Regions from separate parts of the Shewanella sp. DNRA4 genome, predicted to be linked through region 1. Evidence: predicted binding sites of a transcription regulator. Region 1 holds the regulator's gene; the other holds the start of a gene.
What was found. The regulator sigma-54, encoded in region 1, starts transcription at its own class of promoters, with help from an activator protein. The targets are predictions, from matches to a motif close to GTTGGCACGNNNNTNGNNT.
Positions count from the first base shown of each region.

Region 2: the regulator sigma-54 is predicted to act here: its motif matches at 2,467-2,485, upstream of HG547_RS10475 (flagellar assembly protein FlgT).

Region 1 is NZ_JABAIP010000003.1:79,751-88,012, forward strand. It holds gene rapZ (RNase adapter RapZ) at 1-819, opposite strand, end outside; gene ptsN (PTS IIA-like nitrogen regulatory protein PtsN) at 816-1,259, opposite strand; gene hpf (ribosome hibernation promoting factor) at 1,262-1,549, opposite strand; gene HG547_RS04005 (RNA polymerase factor sigma-54) at 1,578-3,053, opposite strand; gene lptB (LPS export ABC transporter ATP-binding protein) at 3,160-3,891, opposite strand; gene lptA (lipopolysaccharide transport periplasmic protein LptA) at 3,888-4,439, opposite strand; gene lptC (LPS export ABC transporter periplasmic protein LptC) at 4,426-4,986, opposite strand; gene kdsC (3-deoxy-manno-octulosonate-8-phosphatase KdsC) at 4,983-5,534, opposite strand; gene HG547_RS04030 (KpsF/GutQ family sugar-phosphate isomerase) at 5,534-6,511, opposite strand; gene mlaF (phospholipid ABC transporter ATP-binding protein MlaF) at 7,081-7,899, shown strand; gene mlaE (lipid asymmetry maintenance ABC transporter permease subunit MlaE) at 7,896-8,262, shown strand, end outside.
Region 2 is NZ_JABAIP010000008.1:121,968-130,229, forward strand. It holds gene flgA (flagellar basal body P-ring formation chaperone FlgA) at 1-245, shown strand, start outside; gene flgM (flagellar biosynthesis anti-sigma factor FlgM) at 320-646, shown strand; gene HG547_RS10460 (flagellar protein FlgN) at 649-1,074, shown strand; gene HG547_RS10465 (LPP20 family lipoprotein) at 1,197-1,646, opposite strand; gene HG547_RS10470 (FlgO family outer membrane protein) at 1,643-2,275, opposite strand; gene HG547_RS10475 (flagellar assembly protein FlgT) at 2,554-3,729, shown strand; tRNA gene HG547_RS10480 (tRNA-Arg) at 3,785-3,860, shown strand; gene HG547_RS10485 (6-hydroxymethylpterin diphosphokinase MptE-like protein) at 3,908-5,233, shown strand; gene HG547_RS10490 (hypothetical protein) at 5,233-5,514, shown strand; gene HG547_RS10495 (N-acetylneuraminate synthase family protein) at 5,582-6,454, shown strand; gene HG547_RS10500 (thiamine pyrophosphate-binding protein) at 6,454-8,199, shown strand; gene HG547_RS10505 (SDR family oxidoreductase) at 8,192-8,262, shown strand, end outside.

The DNA.
Region 1 (8,262 bases):
ATTGACTTTATGTTTGCCATTACTAAAACGTTTAGCTAGTTGCTCGGCTACATAGACTGAGCGGTGTTGGCCACCTGTGCAACCAATCGCAATCGTGAGATAGCTACGATTATTGCGCTCTAAATGGGGCAACCAGGTTTCGAGCAAATTCTCGATTTGCCAGATGAACTTATTCACCAGTGGCTGGCGATTTAAAAACTCCGCTACGGGTTCATCTAAACCGGTGAGAGGTCTAAGCTCCGGTTCCCAATGGGGATTTGGCAAAAAGCGCACATCAAACATAAAGTCAGCTTCGGTCGGCATACCATGCTTAAAACCGAAGGACTCGAAGTTGATCACCAGTTCCTTATCGACACTGCCAAGGAGTATTTGCCGCACTTGGTCGCTGAGTTCATAGATATTCAGATTCGAGGTATCTATATAGTGATCCATCTGCTGTGACAGCGGCTCGAGCAATTTGCCTTCAAGCTTGATGGCTTCTTGCAGTGACACTCGGCTCTTCGATAAGGGATGTAAGCGCCGCGTTTCACTGTAGCGTTTGAGCAACACTTTATCGCTGGAGTTTAAGAAGAAGCTGGTGAGTTCAGTGCCCGTAGGCAGGCTGGCAAGCTGTTTAACCAGCACTTTGTCTTGCTCTGGTAAATTACGCACGTCAACACTGATAGCAACGAGATCGTTACTGCCTTTGAGCTGTTCAAGCAAACTGCCAATCAACGGCAAAGGCAAATTATCGACACAATAGTAGCCGAGATCTTCAAGCACTCTAAGTGCGACCGATTTGCCTGAGCCTGAACGCCCTGACACTATGACCAGTTTCATCCAATGATTACCTGATAGAGTTCCGTTTCATCATGCGTCTTGCGCAATTGTTTTAATATTTGCTTGTCACTGAGCTTTTCAGCCATGCATGACAAGGTACTTAGGTGCTGCTGACATTGGTCGGCAGGCACGAGTAGTGCAAATAAAATATCGACGGGTTGTTTATCGATAGCATCAAAGGCTATCGGCTCCTCACATTTTATCAATATCGCTATGGGTTGTGTTATATCGGTTAATCGACCATGTGGAATGGCGATACCGTTACCTATACCTGTGCTACCCATCTTTTCGCGCGCCACGAGGCTTTCGAAGATCTCTTGAGATGAGAGGGTGGGGTACTGGGCAGCGGCTAAGTCGCTGATGAGTTCCAGTACCTTTTTCTTACTGCCCGGAGTGGCGCAGGTTGTGCACTCCGGCCGCAGTATGGTACGAAGTTCCATTGCTAGTGTTTTGTTAACTTCTCTTTGTGTTTAATAACCTGACGATCAAGTTTATCAATCAGGACGTCTATGGCAGCATACATATCTGCATGCTCTGAAGTCGCGAAGACTTCACCACCGGTGAGGTTGATTCTCGCTTCGGCAATTTGTTGCATTTTCTCAACATTGAGCACAACGTGCACATTATTGATCTGTTCGAAATGACGTTCAAGTTTTGAAAACTTTTCCTCAACATATGCCCGTAACGATTCAGTAATCTCGATATGGTGTCCACTTAGGTTTATTTGCATAGAAACGTCCTCCGATACTCACAATAGGCTATAAACTTTTACGCTGATTGGAAGGGGGAATAAGCATCGCTTCTCGGTACTTCGCAATGGTTCTGCGCGCAACGTTAATTCCCTGTTCTGCCAGAAGTTGAGCCATCTTGCTGTCGCTTAATGGTTTTTTCTGGTTTTCCGCTGCAACCAGTTTCTTAATGAAAGCTCTGATTGCTGTGGATGAGCACTCACCGCCATCATCCGTCCCGACGTGGCTTGAGAAGAAATATTTTAGTTCAAAAAGTCCTTTTGGGGTATGCATGTATTTTTGTGTGGTCACCCGTGAAATGGTGGACTCATGCATCTCTACCGCCTCGGCGATATCGTTTAGGACCATAGGTTTCATGGCTTCTTCACCGTATTCGAAGAAACCCTGTTGATATTGCACTATACAGTTTGCCACCTTGAGCAGTGTTTCGTTACGGCTTTCAAGGCTTTTAATAAACCACTTGGCTTCTTGCAGATGCCCGCGGATAAATTGGCTATCGGCTTGGCTTTTGGTACTGCGCGCCATGGCTGCATATTGCTGATTTACGTTGATTTTTGGCATGCAGTCAGGGTTTAATTCGACCACCCAACGGCCGTTTTTCTTCGACACCGATACATCGGGGATCACATATTCTTCATCGACAGGGGTGATGAGTAAACCGGGGCGAGGATTTAAGGTTTGGATCAGCGCAATACTGTCCCTTAACTCGTCCTCTTTCAGTTTGGTCTTACGCATTAACAGCCTAAAGTCGCGAGCGGCGATCAGATCTAAATGATCTTTGATCAACATGCGGGCGTTTTCGAGGTGTGGAGTATCCGGCGAGAAGTGGGAGAGTTGAATAAGCAGACATTCGCTTAAATCCCTTGCCGCCACACCAACGGGGTCGAAGTGTTGAATACGCTTGAGCACGGCTTCAACTTCGTCGAGTTCAATCTCGGGATTGCCCATGGCTTCGAGGATATCTTCAGTGCTTTGAGTGAGATAACCTTGATCGTCGATGGCATCAATAATCGCGGTGGCAATGGCTAAATCGGTTTCAGAGAAGGGCGTGAGGTTTTTTTGCCATTCTAAATGTTCGTACAACCCCTCGCTAGTTTCCCCTTGGAAGGGCATGTCATCTTCACGGCTAGCGCCAGAACCTGAGTTTGGCGATGCGGTAAAGACTTCATCCCAAGTGGTATCCATGGGTAACTCTTCGGGCAGAGATTCTTTGGTCAGCGACTCGGCAATGTCCACGGTTGAATTATCTTGTTCCTGTGGCTGGGCAGTCGTTTCGCTAAAGTCGGTATCGGCGATATCTTGCTTACGTTCGCTAGGCGCGTCAAATTGCTCCTCTTCCAGCTCGAGAAGAGGATTAGAGTCTAAGGCTTGCTGGATTTCTTGTTGCAGTTCCAATGACGACAGTTGCAGCAGGCGAATGGCCTGCTGAAGTTGTGGCGTCATGGTTAACTGTTGACCCAGTTTGAGCTGGAGTGACGCTTTCATGTTACCGCTGATCCCTAGGTTATTATTGTGAGTTTAGGTCGCTTGATATCATATGGATGGAGCCTAGCGCTCTCAAATTCAAGGCTTATTAGCTTTGTTTTAGTAACTATAGCCTGAATTGTTCACCTAAGTACACCGCCCTAACTTGCTGATTGTCTAAGATCTCTGCGGGTGTGCCCTCGGCAATAAGATTACCGTGACTCACAATGTAAGCATGTTCACAGACGTCTAAGGTCTCGCGCACATTGTGGTCAGTGATCAGTACACCAAGGCCTCGGCTCTTAAGCTGCTCGATAATTTTTTTGATATCGATAACGGAGATCGGATCAACGCCCGCAAAGGGCTCATCAAGCAGAATAAACTTGGGGTTGGCCGCTAAGGCGCGGGCAATTTCGACGCGGCGACGTTCACCGCCCGATAAGGACATGCCTTGGCTGTCACGAATATGGGTGATATGGAACTCTTCTAGCAGTTGCTCTAGTGCTTCTTCGCGCTGGTCACTATTGAGCTCTTTACGGGTTTGCAGTACCGCCATGATGTTGTCGTGTACGGTTAATTTACGAAAGATACTCGCTTCCTGTGGTAGGTAACCAATACCTTTGCGGGCACGCAGATGCATAGGATCGGCGGTTAAATCATCATCGTCGATAAAGATATGGCCTTTATCGCTTTTAACTAAGCCCACGACCATGTAAAAGGTGGTGGTTTTGCCCGCGCCGTTAGGGCCGAGTAGGCCGACGACTTGACCCGTTTTGACCGTCAGGCTGACATCTTTGACAACCTGACGACTCTTATAACTCTTGGCGAGATTCTGTGCTTTTAAGGTGATTTGGGTCATTTAGAATCCTGTTTTTTCACAGGTTTATCTGTTGGTGTATTTTTGAGTTCTTCCTGATAGTTATCAGGTTGAATAATGGTAATTACGCGATCATCACCATTGCCGCTACTTTCGGCGATCAGTTTTTGCTGAATAATATCGTAACGAATTAAATTGCCTGTAACTTGACTACCCGCTTGGTCTAGGGTCGCTGTACCAGTTAGGGTCAACGTCCGAGTGGCCATTTCATAGCGAATCTCTTTGGCGCTAGCAGATGCAGGGCGGCCATCATCAAGGATTTGGCTGTAGGTTGCCGGATTTCCAGTAGCCAGTAAGACTTTACTATTTTCGCCTTCGACAGAAAATGCACGGAGTTGATCCGCATGGATTTTAATTGAGCCTTGAACAACTTCAACGGGACCGAAGAAAATGATCTGATTGTTTTTAATGTCTGCGGTTTGACTGACGGCTTTAATTTTCACTTCTTGCTGTAAGTCACCGATCTTGGCGAAGGCATTCATGCTTATCATTAGCATTAGGCTGGCAAGTAATATGTTATTTTGCTTCATAGGTTCCTACTACCTGACTGGTCAATTGCACTTCCTGCGCGTTAAGGTCGGCATAAAGGCCTTGCCCTTGAATATTAAAATCTTTCCCTGTGACGTAAATGATGCGGTCAGAGGTCATTATCATTGTGTTGAGATCGAGTTCTAAAAAACTGGTGGACAAGGTTTGTATCGGTTCACCAGGGCTGATGGCATCGATAATAACATTATTTTCTAATGCAACCTTGCCAGTATCTTTGTTGAGTCGACCTTGATCGGCTCTGATCTGCCATTTTGCTTTACCTTGGTCGGGATACACAAGATAGACAGGCTGAATAAAGTCGGTTTGGTTTTTAAGCTCATAGTGTTCCATGTGCTTTGCCGTGACGCGACTATTGACTTGTCCTTGCTCGTTAAACTCGATGCTGCGCAGATCTTCGATAATGTAGTCGGGTCTGTCTGTATCATTCAGGCTGCTATCGGTATCGCCACCGCGTTTTTGTTGGACCTGCCAATACAGCACTAGTGCAGTACCAAAAAAAGCAATAATGGCGAGGGTCACACGACTCATATGCTCATCCCATGGGCTGAGGTAAATTTGTTTTGACTCAGAAGTAATAGATCTGTCAGCTCTCTGAGCGCACCATGACCACCATTTAACTGGGTCACAAAATGGGCGTGTTGGCGCACATAGGGATGTCCATCGGCGACACAGACGGCAAGACCGACGACATTCATCACTGGCAGGTCGACAATATCATCACCGATATAGGCAACTTCTTCTGGTGTGACATTGTAGAGCGACAGCAGTTCTTCATAGGGGACAAATTTATTATCCACACCTTGATAAATATGGGTTACACCGAGGGCCGTCATGCGGTTTTCAACAATTTTAGACTGGCGGCCTGTTATCACGGCCAGATTAAAGCCACTGGTCAATAATGAACGCACGCCATAACCATCGCGGGTATGGAAGGCTTTGAGCTCTTCACCCGAGTTGCTTAAATAAATGCGGCCGTCAGAAAATACCCCATCCACATCGCAGATCAGCAGTTTAATTTTTTGCGCTCTTTGCCACACATCATCGCTGATCGGGCCGTAAAATCCTTGCTGTGGCATTAAATGACTCCCGCTTTGACCATATCGAGCATATTGAGCGCGCCGACAGGATGATTGTCTTTATCTATCACTATCAGGCCGTTGATATTTTTTGAGTCCATCACTTGCAGCGCCTGTGCTGCCAAGACGTTTTCAGTAATTGTGACACAGTTTCGCGTCATCACATCGGCGATAGGCGTGGTGCGTAGGTTGACTTGGGCATCGATAACGCGGCGTAGGTCGCCGTCGGTAAAAATACCCACGAGTTTGTTTTGTTCATCGATCACCGCCGTCATGCCTAGGCCCTTCTTGGATATTTCATACAGGGCATCGGTAATACAGATATCGTGTTTAACCAGTGGTAAGTCATCGCCGCTATGCATGACATTACTGACTTTTAACAGTAGCTTACGCCCTAGGGCACCGCCTGGGTGAGACATGGCAAAGTCTTCCCGAGTAAAGCCTTTGGCTTGCAGCAGCGCAATGGCCATCGCATCACCCATTACTAAGGTTGCGGTGGTGCTCGAGGTTGGCGCAAGCCCGAGCGGACAAGCTTCTTCAGGCACTTCAATACATAAATGAATTTTGGCCAAACGTGCCATCGTGGACTCAGGTTTGCCCGTCATGGCGATAACGGGAATGGCTTTACGTTGGATAACGGGCATCAGCGCAAGGATTTCGCTCGATTCACCCGAGTTCGAAATGGCGAGGATAATATCATTATCAGAGAGTACGCCTAAGTCGCCATGGCTGGCTTCGCCAGGATGCACAAAGAAGGCTGGGGTGCCAGTGCTGGCGAGGGTAGCAGAGATTTTATTACCAATATGGCCAGATTTCCCCATCCCCATCACGATGACTTTGCCGGTGCAGTTGAGGATTAACTCGCAGGCTTGGGCGAATTCAACGGAATCGACATATTGATAAAGATTGTCGAGGGCCGATTTTTCAATATCGATGACTTTACAGCCCCACTGGCGCAATTGTGATTGGTCTACCATGTCTATCTCTCTTCTTGCATTGTCTTTGTCGCCCCGTCTGGGATTGGAATAGCACAATTTGGTACGCGATAAAGATGATAAAATTAACGGCTTGTTACTTTGAGTCGCATGCTATTGTTTAAGCTCTGCGCCTAGGCATTAGGGCAGAATATATCGTTTAGCCATTGAATGCCTTGAGCAAAATCATCGTCTTTGGTATTTCCCTTTTGCCACCCGCAGTGAGTAAGGTAACTATGATGGCCAGTTTGATGCTTAATTGCAGAACTCAATAGCGTTTTTAAGTTAAGTTGTACTCACATAATCTTTGTGTCAATTAGCTTATGTCGTGAGCGTTTACAAAACCATTTTGCTAATTTATCAACACAGCTGAAAACATTAAGTAACACTTTAGCTTCACAGAGCGAAAACTTAGGGCGCATTCTCGCTGGAAATGAGGCAAATTGAAAGTATCGCAGGACGATAGTGTCGATTCTGTTGTAGGTTAAAGCGCAATTACGTACAATTTGCGGCTCTTCGATTGGTCTGGGCAGGAAGCGTAGGCCACCTCTTTTCAAATATCGGAATCAAGCATGACTCAAGAACAAACGCCGTTGGTTGAGATCCGTCATTTGGGCTTTCGCCGTGGCCAGCGTGTCATATATGAAGATATTAGCCTGTCTATCCCTAGGGGCAAAGTCACCGCCATTATGGGACCGAGTGGTATAGGTAAGACCACCTTGCTCAAGCTTATCGGCGGCCAATTAACGCCCGATAGCGGCCAAGTGTTGTTCGATGGACAGGATGTGCATGCGGCGAGCCGTAGCGAATTATTCGAACTGCGCAAGCGCATGAGTATGTTGTTTCAAAGTGGCGCATTATTCACCGATATTAACGTCTTCGATAACGTTGCCTTTGCGCTACGTGAACATTCAGGCCTGCCCGAAGAGATTATTCGGACTATCGTGCTGATGAAACTTGAGGCCGTTGGGTTGCGGGGCGCCGCGCAAATGATGCCCAGCGAGTTATCCGGTGGGATGCAGCGCCGCGCTGCCTTAGCTCGGGCGATAGCCCTTGAGCCAGAAATGGTCATGTACGATGAACCCTTTGCCGGACAAGACCCTATTTCTATGGGCGTGCTGGTTAAGCTTATCCGCGAACTTTCCGATGCACTTAATTTAACCTCGGTTGTGGTATCCCACGATGTGGATGAAGTGCTCGGGATTGCAGATTATGTGTATGTGGTTGCAGATAAAAAAGTTATTGCCCATGGCACGCCTGAGGAGTTAAAGCATGCGGATAATCCGCAGCTCAAGCAGTTTATTCAAGGAGCGCCAGATGGTCCTGTGCCGTTCCATTATCCGGCAAAGGATTATCAGCAAGAATTATTGGCAAAAGGAGTTGGCAAGTGAAGTTATTAGACAGTATTGCCGATCTTGGCCGCAGCACTATCGAGTTAGTGCTCGGTTTTGGCCGTGCGGGCCTAATGCTGTGGGGCGCGATTGTTCGTTGGCCTCAAGTGCGTAAAGGCTTTCCATTATTAGTGCGCCAAATTTATGTGGTCGGCGTACAATCTATGGTCATTATTGTGGTCTCCGGCCTGTTTATCGGCATGGTGTTAGCGCTGCAGGGCTACAACATCTTAGTCGGGTTTGGGACGGAAGAAAGTTTAGGCCCCATGGTGGCTTTAAGTTTACTGCGTGAACTTGGGCCCGTGGTTACGGCGTTGCTATTTGCAGGCCGCGCGGGTTCGGCGCTCACCGCTGAAATCGGCC
Region 2 (8,262 bases), on a different contig from region 1:
CAGGCGTTAGAGTTAAACGCCGAGTCGCGAAAAATTATCCTATTTTTGCGAACAACCTTTGCTTTGTCTGTAAAAATGACACAGTGTCGATTTATGTGCGTTCAAATAACTTCGTACTAAAAACTGTGGGAGAGGCGCTGCAAGATGGTAATATCGGCGACCAAATTCGAATCAAAAATAGCAGTTCTAACAAAGAGCTAGATGCCATAATTACGGCGATTGGCGAAGTAGAAGTTAGAATGTAAAATAAGCTAAAGCTTTTCGATAAGCTGCCGATACCCCAGTTAAGAAATCCGTATACATGACGCTGGAGCCTAAAATGGCAATTGATATTAGCAAATTTAACGCCGGAGCGGCCGCACAAGTCCGTTCAAACAGCACTAAACAAAGCAGCGAAAGCGAGAAAACCTCTCAGGTAGCGGCTAAATCAACTCAACTAAAAGGTGACTCTGTTGTCATTACGGCTCAAGCTCAACAGTTACAAGGAGCTCAAACCAAAATGGCCAGTCTACCTGAAGTCGACCAAAAGAAGGTGGCCGAAATAAAACAAGCCATTGCCGAAGGTCGTTATAAAATTGATCCCGAAAAGTTGGCTGCGAATATTGCCAGCTTCGAAGCAGAATTAAATGAGCTTAATAAAGAGTAACTATGACAGAAATAGCTAAACTGGTAGATCAACAACACGCCCATTTGGCTGTTCTTAAACAAATTATTCTTAAGGAAAAAGGCGCTTTGGTTGACCAAAACGCCGATTTGCTTTTGTCGCTTGCTGAGCAAAAATCAACATGTCTACAAGCCCTTAAAGCAAATGATGACTTGCTGGCTAGTCACAGCGATAAAGCCTTACTCACGGAGCAAGTTGAGCTATCCGATAAAATGGCAGTGGTTAAAGAGGCTCTCGCAGAATGCAAAGATCTCAACGCGCAAAATGCTAGTTTGATCGAGATGAATCTTGCAAGCCTAAACCGCTTTGCACAAGCCTTGCAGGCGAGCCGAAATGCCACCACGCTGACGTATAACGATAAAGGTAAAACCTCAACAATATCAAGCTTAGGCAATGATCTAAAAGCGTAAGGCGTTATAAGTACAAACGGATTTCAAACAAAAACCGCGCTTATTAAGCGCGGTTTTTGTTTATCGATTATCCGTATCCAAACCATCTCATGCTTGTCTTCTGGTTGATAGGAGATGACACCTTAAAAGTAAGTGACTTCTTTAATTCTCTGTGGCCGACTCTGCTGCTGATAGATTTGCCATACCTTAGAAAAATCAAGTTCTAACTCAGTAACGTAATGCTCACCTGCGGGATAACTTTTAACTACTCTTGCGCCGCGGATCACCCCAGTGACTGAAGCTTTAACATTATCATCGGTTAGCATCCAATCACTGACACTGCTGTTAGCGGTGATCTTTTGACCATATACTTGTTCAGCTAGCTCACGGTAAGCCACAATTTTGGATGCTTGCATCGCCATCAACATTCTTTGAGATTGCTCTTTCGCTGGTTGAGTCGCTAACGGGGCATAACCAATTGCCGTTAGCTTAGGGAAGCTAGATGGAGGAACATCTTCCCACTGCACATACTTGTCTCTAGAGGCACAACTTGTCAGTAGAAGCGCCGCAATCACCAACAGGTAGCGTTTCATTTTCCATCTCCTAATACACGCACTTCATTCATACCGGGAGCCGACTGACGATATAAAATCCCATCGTGGGAGATCACTTGCTCAGAGGGCTGCATATAATTGCTTAATTCTTTTTGTGTAACAAAGGTCTGTGAAGCTGACACCACTCGGTTGTTACTTAAGGTAACGATTCGAGTATTAATCGCTAAGCCATTAGTCGTCGGGCTCATCGTGGATACCACAATATGGTCAACAGGCAAATTAGTAGACAATTTTTGCCAGTCACGCGTCAAAATAAAATCGCCCTCACCAGTAACACGCAGTCCATCGGCGAGATTTAACTCCACCACATTAAATTGAAAACTGTGCAACGATGCCATGAGTCCCTGCTGCAATTGCAGCGCAACCGCATTCGTACTCGTCATGTCGCCCACTAATACTGGTGTAGTTACAACGATAGGTTGATCAGGACGCAATGCATCATTTTGCTTGACTAGCTCGGTCACAATACGCTGCGCTAAATGATTAATCACCGCTGTCGGCGGCAAACCATTGCCATCAACTAGACTAGGTTTTGGCGGCACAACGGGTTTAGTCGCACACCCAATCAGCGCCAAAAGAGCCAGGGGAATGAACGCACGCTTTAGCATGGGAATAACCTCATTATCGATATCAATGCGCCTCAAAGCGAGCCGCAATCTTTAGTCAAAAAGATTGCAAATATTAGACCAAGTCAAAATACAATCCTTGATTCACTCACCAGATTATCGACAACGGTGCCAATAACTTTACCCTCGACACCTATTCAGCAACTTCAGATAGTTTGGGTATATTTCATAAATCAGGCACGGAACTTGCTTTTACAGCCAATAAAACCGCCATTAAACTGACTCAACTGATTGGCACAATTGACCTGAAGGGCTTATTAATGAACATACTCAGAAAGCACTTGCTCATCATTAGCAGCCTACTACTGGCCGCACTTCAAGCTAATCAAGCGCAAGCAGAATGGGTCGAAGCCAGTGGTGAAGCAATCATCACTAATGGCAACATCGCCCAAGCGCGGGAAGAAGCCATCAATCAAGCGGTTAGCTATGCCACCCTCAGCACCGGGATCCAAATATCCAGTGAACAACAAACCACCAACGGCAATCTCACGCAAGACAGCTTCGCCATTAATCGTAACGCTCAAGCGATTAGTATTCAGTTAGTGAGTGAACGCATTCAAGGGAATAAAATTTATGTGTCGCTCAGGCTCGATCTGAATGATGACCCAACACAACAATGCCCAACGGGCCAATTAAAAGCCGCGATCCTTATTCCCCAAGCCCAAATAAAAGATCGAGCACAATTACGCTACGGCCAATTATCAGGATTTGAAGAAGTCATCTCCGAAAGACTCGGTAATAGTATTGATGGCTACTCATCAACTGGATACAGCCATATCCATGCCAAAGAAAGGCTCGATATCGCACAAGAACTGGTCGATATCCGCGGCTATAGACTTCCGAGTTGGCTGAGTGAAATTACCGATAGCCAATACATTTTACTACCGCAAATTATTGATATTTCAACCGATCCAGTACAAGCCACCTTTATGGGATGGTGGGATGAAGCGCCACAAAGGCAGTTCCAATTAAAGCTTAGCCTTTATCACGGCATTAGCGGTGAAGAAGTATGGAACAAAACCTACAGCACATCGGCTCGGTGGGAATTTGAGGAACAAGCCATTGTTGCCCCCAATAGTGATAGATTTTGGCGTTCATCCTACGGCAAAAATATCAGCCAACTGCTGCAAGAAGCGACTCGCGATATTGATAACACGCTCAACTGTAGGCCACTACTTGGGCAAGTAGTCAGTCGTCAAGGAGACCGGATTATTCTCAACCTAGGCAGAAAACATGGCATTCGAGTTGGCGATAAGTTCCAAGTGGTGTTACAACGCAATTTACCGGATAGACTCAATGAAATGCGTGCCATTGCTACCAAAAGCCGAGCAACAGTGCAAATTGAACAAGTGAGTGAAGAAAGTGCAACAGCCGTACTCGTTGACCAAAATGCGGTTTACAATGTACAGATAAACGACATCGCGCTTAAGATTTAAGCAACTAAATCATAAGCCTTTTAATCAAAGATAAAACCAGTATAATCACCAGCGTCTCTTCATAGCTCAACAGGATAGAGCAGCCGCCTCCTAAGCGGCCGATCGGGGTTCGAGTCCCTGTGGAGAGACCAGATAGTGATGTCGGTAATATCAACACGAAAGCTTCCGAGGAAACGGAATGACTGAACTATTTGCCACTAATCTGAATATTATCGCTAAACGCTGGCCAATTGTGGCTGCAGCGATAAAAAGCCAATCAATTGACCATCTTGATGCGCACTTAGTTCAAGGCCAAAACCAAACTATCAGTGTTAATGGTATTCAGCTCAGCAGTCGCCATGACCGCATCACTGAAGCACAGCTGTTTATTAGTAGCCTTCCCTCAAATGTTCACCAAGTCACGGTTTATGGCGTGGGTATGGGTGATGTGCCGAGTCTATTAACGGATAATCCGCAATATCAAAAAATCGAAGTTTGCATTTTAAACTTAGCCGTATTCGCATTGCTGCTTTGTTACACCGATCAGAGGGAATGGCTCAGTCATCCGAATGTGCTATTAAATGCGATGCCCAGTGCCACGCTGCAATTTCCGAATGTTGCCATTACCCCAGATCTCAATCTAGTCAGTGATGACAATGCCACACTGAGGGATCTCTTGGTGATGGAGCTTAATCGTGATTTCACCAATCGACACCATCAAATCGATGATCCTGAGATCCTTAAGCGCTTTGCCGATAATCAGGTTTTTATTACTAACGATCCTGATGCTGCCCATTTAACGAAAAGCTACAATCCATACAAAGCAATTGTTATAGGCTCAGGTCCGTCTTTAGAAGAACATTATGCTTATCTTAAGCAACTGAGTTTAAGCCCATCGAAACCCTTGTTGATTGCTGCGGATACGGCTTTACGTGGCTTACTTCATCATCAGATTAAGCCTGATATCGTGGTCTGTATTGACGGTTTAATATCCTCCTATCATTTGCCTTTGTCAGAAACCCAAGAAATCAATCTTGTGTATTTTCCTCGGGTAGCCCCCGAAGTATTAGCCCATTGGCTAGGGCCAAGATTTGTGGCTTATGGCACGAGTAAAATTTACGACAGCATGGCCCAACTGAACCCCAAGCTGAGACTGTTTACAAATGGCAGTGTGATTCACCCAGCAATTGATTTAGCCGTTAAGTTACATGCTAAAGAAATCACGCTATTAGGCTGTGACTTTTGTTACTGCAATAATAAAAGTCATGCTTTTTGGAATGATTATCCATTTGAAAGCAAAGACAAATCTGAAAAAATATGGGTTGAAGCTGTGATACAAAAGGTGAGAGAAGCAAAACATTGGTTGATTAATGGTAAAGGTCAACGGATTGCAACTGATCTAAATCTTCGCGCTTATTTACGACATTTAGAACGCTATATTGCTAAACATCCACAGGTGAAGTTTTACCAAGCCAGTTTATCGGGCGCGAAGATCCGCGGTTCGCAATATAAGGAGCTGATTTAATGTTGTCTAAACCACATAATTCGCCAAAACCTTCACCAAAACAGTCCCTTGAAGACATGCTTTGCCAAGCGGCCCACTCCTTCCGTTTAGGCAAGGAAGCTCAGGCATCAGTGGAATTTCGTTTATGCCTCGATTCAATTGAGAAACATCACCCCGAGCTGATGCAATTACCCTCGTTTCAGCAAATGCTGGCGCCAATGCTACAAGCTCAGGAGCAACACGATTGGCTTAATCTTGCTGATTACTTAGAGTATGAGCTCATTGCCCTTGTCAGTCGCTAAAACGCTAATTTAAAGCTTCCCTGTCATTTGCCGTTAATACGTTATCAACACCATTGTGTGAGCCACTATGACTAAACATTCCCCTGTCTTTATCGCCGAAGTTTCTAGTAACCATCATAAAGACTTACAGCGTTGCATAGAATTTATCAAAACAGCTGCTGACATAGGTTGCGATGCCGTTAAGTTTCAACTGTTTAAAATTGAAGAACTGTTTGCACCTGAGATTCTATCTAAGAGTGAAATGCATCGTAAACGTAAACAATGGGAGTTGCCCGTCAGTTTTCTGCCCCAACTCAAGCAATCCTGCGATGAATACGGTATTCAGTTTTCTTGTACCCCGTTTTATCTCGACGCGGTAGCAGAGCTTGAACCCTTTGTGAATTTCTACAAGATCGCATCCTATGAATTACTTTGGGACGACCTACTCGCGGCCTGCGCGAAAACAGGAAAACCAGTTGTGATTTCAGCGGGCATGGCCACGATAGAAGAAATCGATCACGCGTTAAAAACCTTGAAAGAAAATGGTGCCAATGACATTACCTTACTGCACTGTGTTTCTGCATATCCAACCCCAGAACGTGAATGTAACTTAGCCGTTTTGGGCAGTTTTAGAAATCGTTACCAAGTTAAAGTTGGATGGTCTGATCATACTGTTTCCAGTGCTGTCATTAATCGGGCCATACACAGATGGGAAGCCGATGTTGTCGAGTTCCATTTAGATTTAGATGAAACAGGCGATGAATACGCTGCTGGTCATTGCTGGTTACCACAACAAATTGCAACGGTAATTCAGGGAGTCAAACTTGCAACTGTTATTGATGGAAACCCAGTAAAACAATTTGTTGCCAGCGAAGCCTCAGATAGAGAATGGCGAGCCGATCCGCAAGATGGATTACGCCCAATGAAGTCTCAAAGAGAAAAATTTGGAGTATCAGAATAATGAGTATGTCCCCAATTACAGTAGTAGCAGATGCTATTATTGAATTTTTAGCCCACCAAGGGATTAAAGCATTTCACAATTATCCCGGTGGAACCATCGCTCCTTTATTAGATGCTTGCAAACGTTTCGGAGTAACCGTTTACACTTCACGAAATGAGCAAGGTGCCGGTTATGCTGCACTAGCTCAAGGCAAACTAACCCAATTACCAGGTATAGTGGCAGTAACATCAGGCCCAGGTGTAACCAACGTATTAACGCCCGTCGCCGATGCCTATTTTGATGGTATTCCGATGTTAGTATTTACGGGCCAAGTGGGTACTGGCGACCTCACAGGCCAAAAACGAGTAAGACAATCTGGATTCCAAGAAGTTGATACCCCATCATTGATGAAACCTATCACTAAGGGGCAATTCCAACCTAAAAACAGTGCGGAGCTATACGCTATTCTTCCTATTGCATGGCAACTGGCTTTAGAAGGCAGAAGAGGTCCTGTTTCGATTGACTTACCAATGGACGTTCAACGCAGTGCAGCAACTGAATCCATCAAAGTTCCCGAAATGGTTGCTTATCCAGTCAATAACACTGAGCTAGGCACTTTTATAGATGAACTAATCAATGCCATTGAACATTCGCAAAAACCAGTGATTATTTGCGGCAATGGTATGACATCACCCGCATTAGTGGATGCAATCCGTACCTTAAGAAACTACTGGCCTGCGCCAGTGAGCCATAGCTTGCTAGGCGTTGGAGTTTTGGACACCGATGATTCTGGGTCATTAGGGTTTCATGGCCATACAGGTAGCCAATTAGCAGGTAAAGCCATTGCTGAGTGTGATTTATTACTGGTATTAGGTTCCAGATTAGATGTTCGCCAAACTGGCACACTGAAAACAGCCTTTGCCTCCAATGCGAAAATTTTTAGAGTCGATTTAGATATTGGAGAATTAACTGATAGTCGTATCGCTCACCATAAGGCTGTTCAAGCTGAACTAGAGCAATTTTTTGATGCCTTACACCCCAAATTTGCTCAATTATCACCACCTAATCTATCATCATGGCATAACACTATTTCGCAGTGGAAAGCGCAATTAGCTTGGCCCTACCCAGATTACCCAGGAATTGCACCTAAACTCTTGCTAGAAAAACTAAGCAACTCTTTACCAGAGAACACTATCGTCACCACAGGTGTTGGCGCACATCAACATTGGGTTGCAAGGCACTTTAGATTTGCCCTCCCCCATCGCCAGCTTTTTACCTCGGCAGGCCATGGCACCATGGGCTATGATCTCCCGACAGCGATAGGTGCCGCAATCCACTCACCAGAGTCCACCATTTTGTGTATCGCTGGAGACGGTTCATTTCAAATGAATATCCAAGAACTGGGCGTGCTCAAGGAGTTAGGCCTTAAGATCAAAATACTGGTTCTGGATAACCACAGATTAGGCTTAGTATCTCAATTCCAATTAATGAATTGGGAAACTGATACTGCTTGTGGTAACAAACAATCGCCTAATTTTGCCTTAATAGCTCAAGGTTACGGCATTAAAGCATTGCATTGTAGTGATAGCGCTAAACTAGAACAACCATTGGCTGAATTTATTGAGACCGATGAATCTATTCTGCTTCATATCGAAATTGCCACACAGCATGATGTCCTCCCAATGCTATTAGGGGGTCAAACAACAGATAAAATGTGGCCTTACTTTGACATGCAAGGTAATCCAAGGGATCCATCAAATGTCTAAACTCGTTTTGATCACAGGTGGAAGCAGAGGAATTGGTGCCGGTATCGCCAAAGCCTTTGCGGA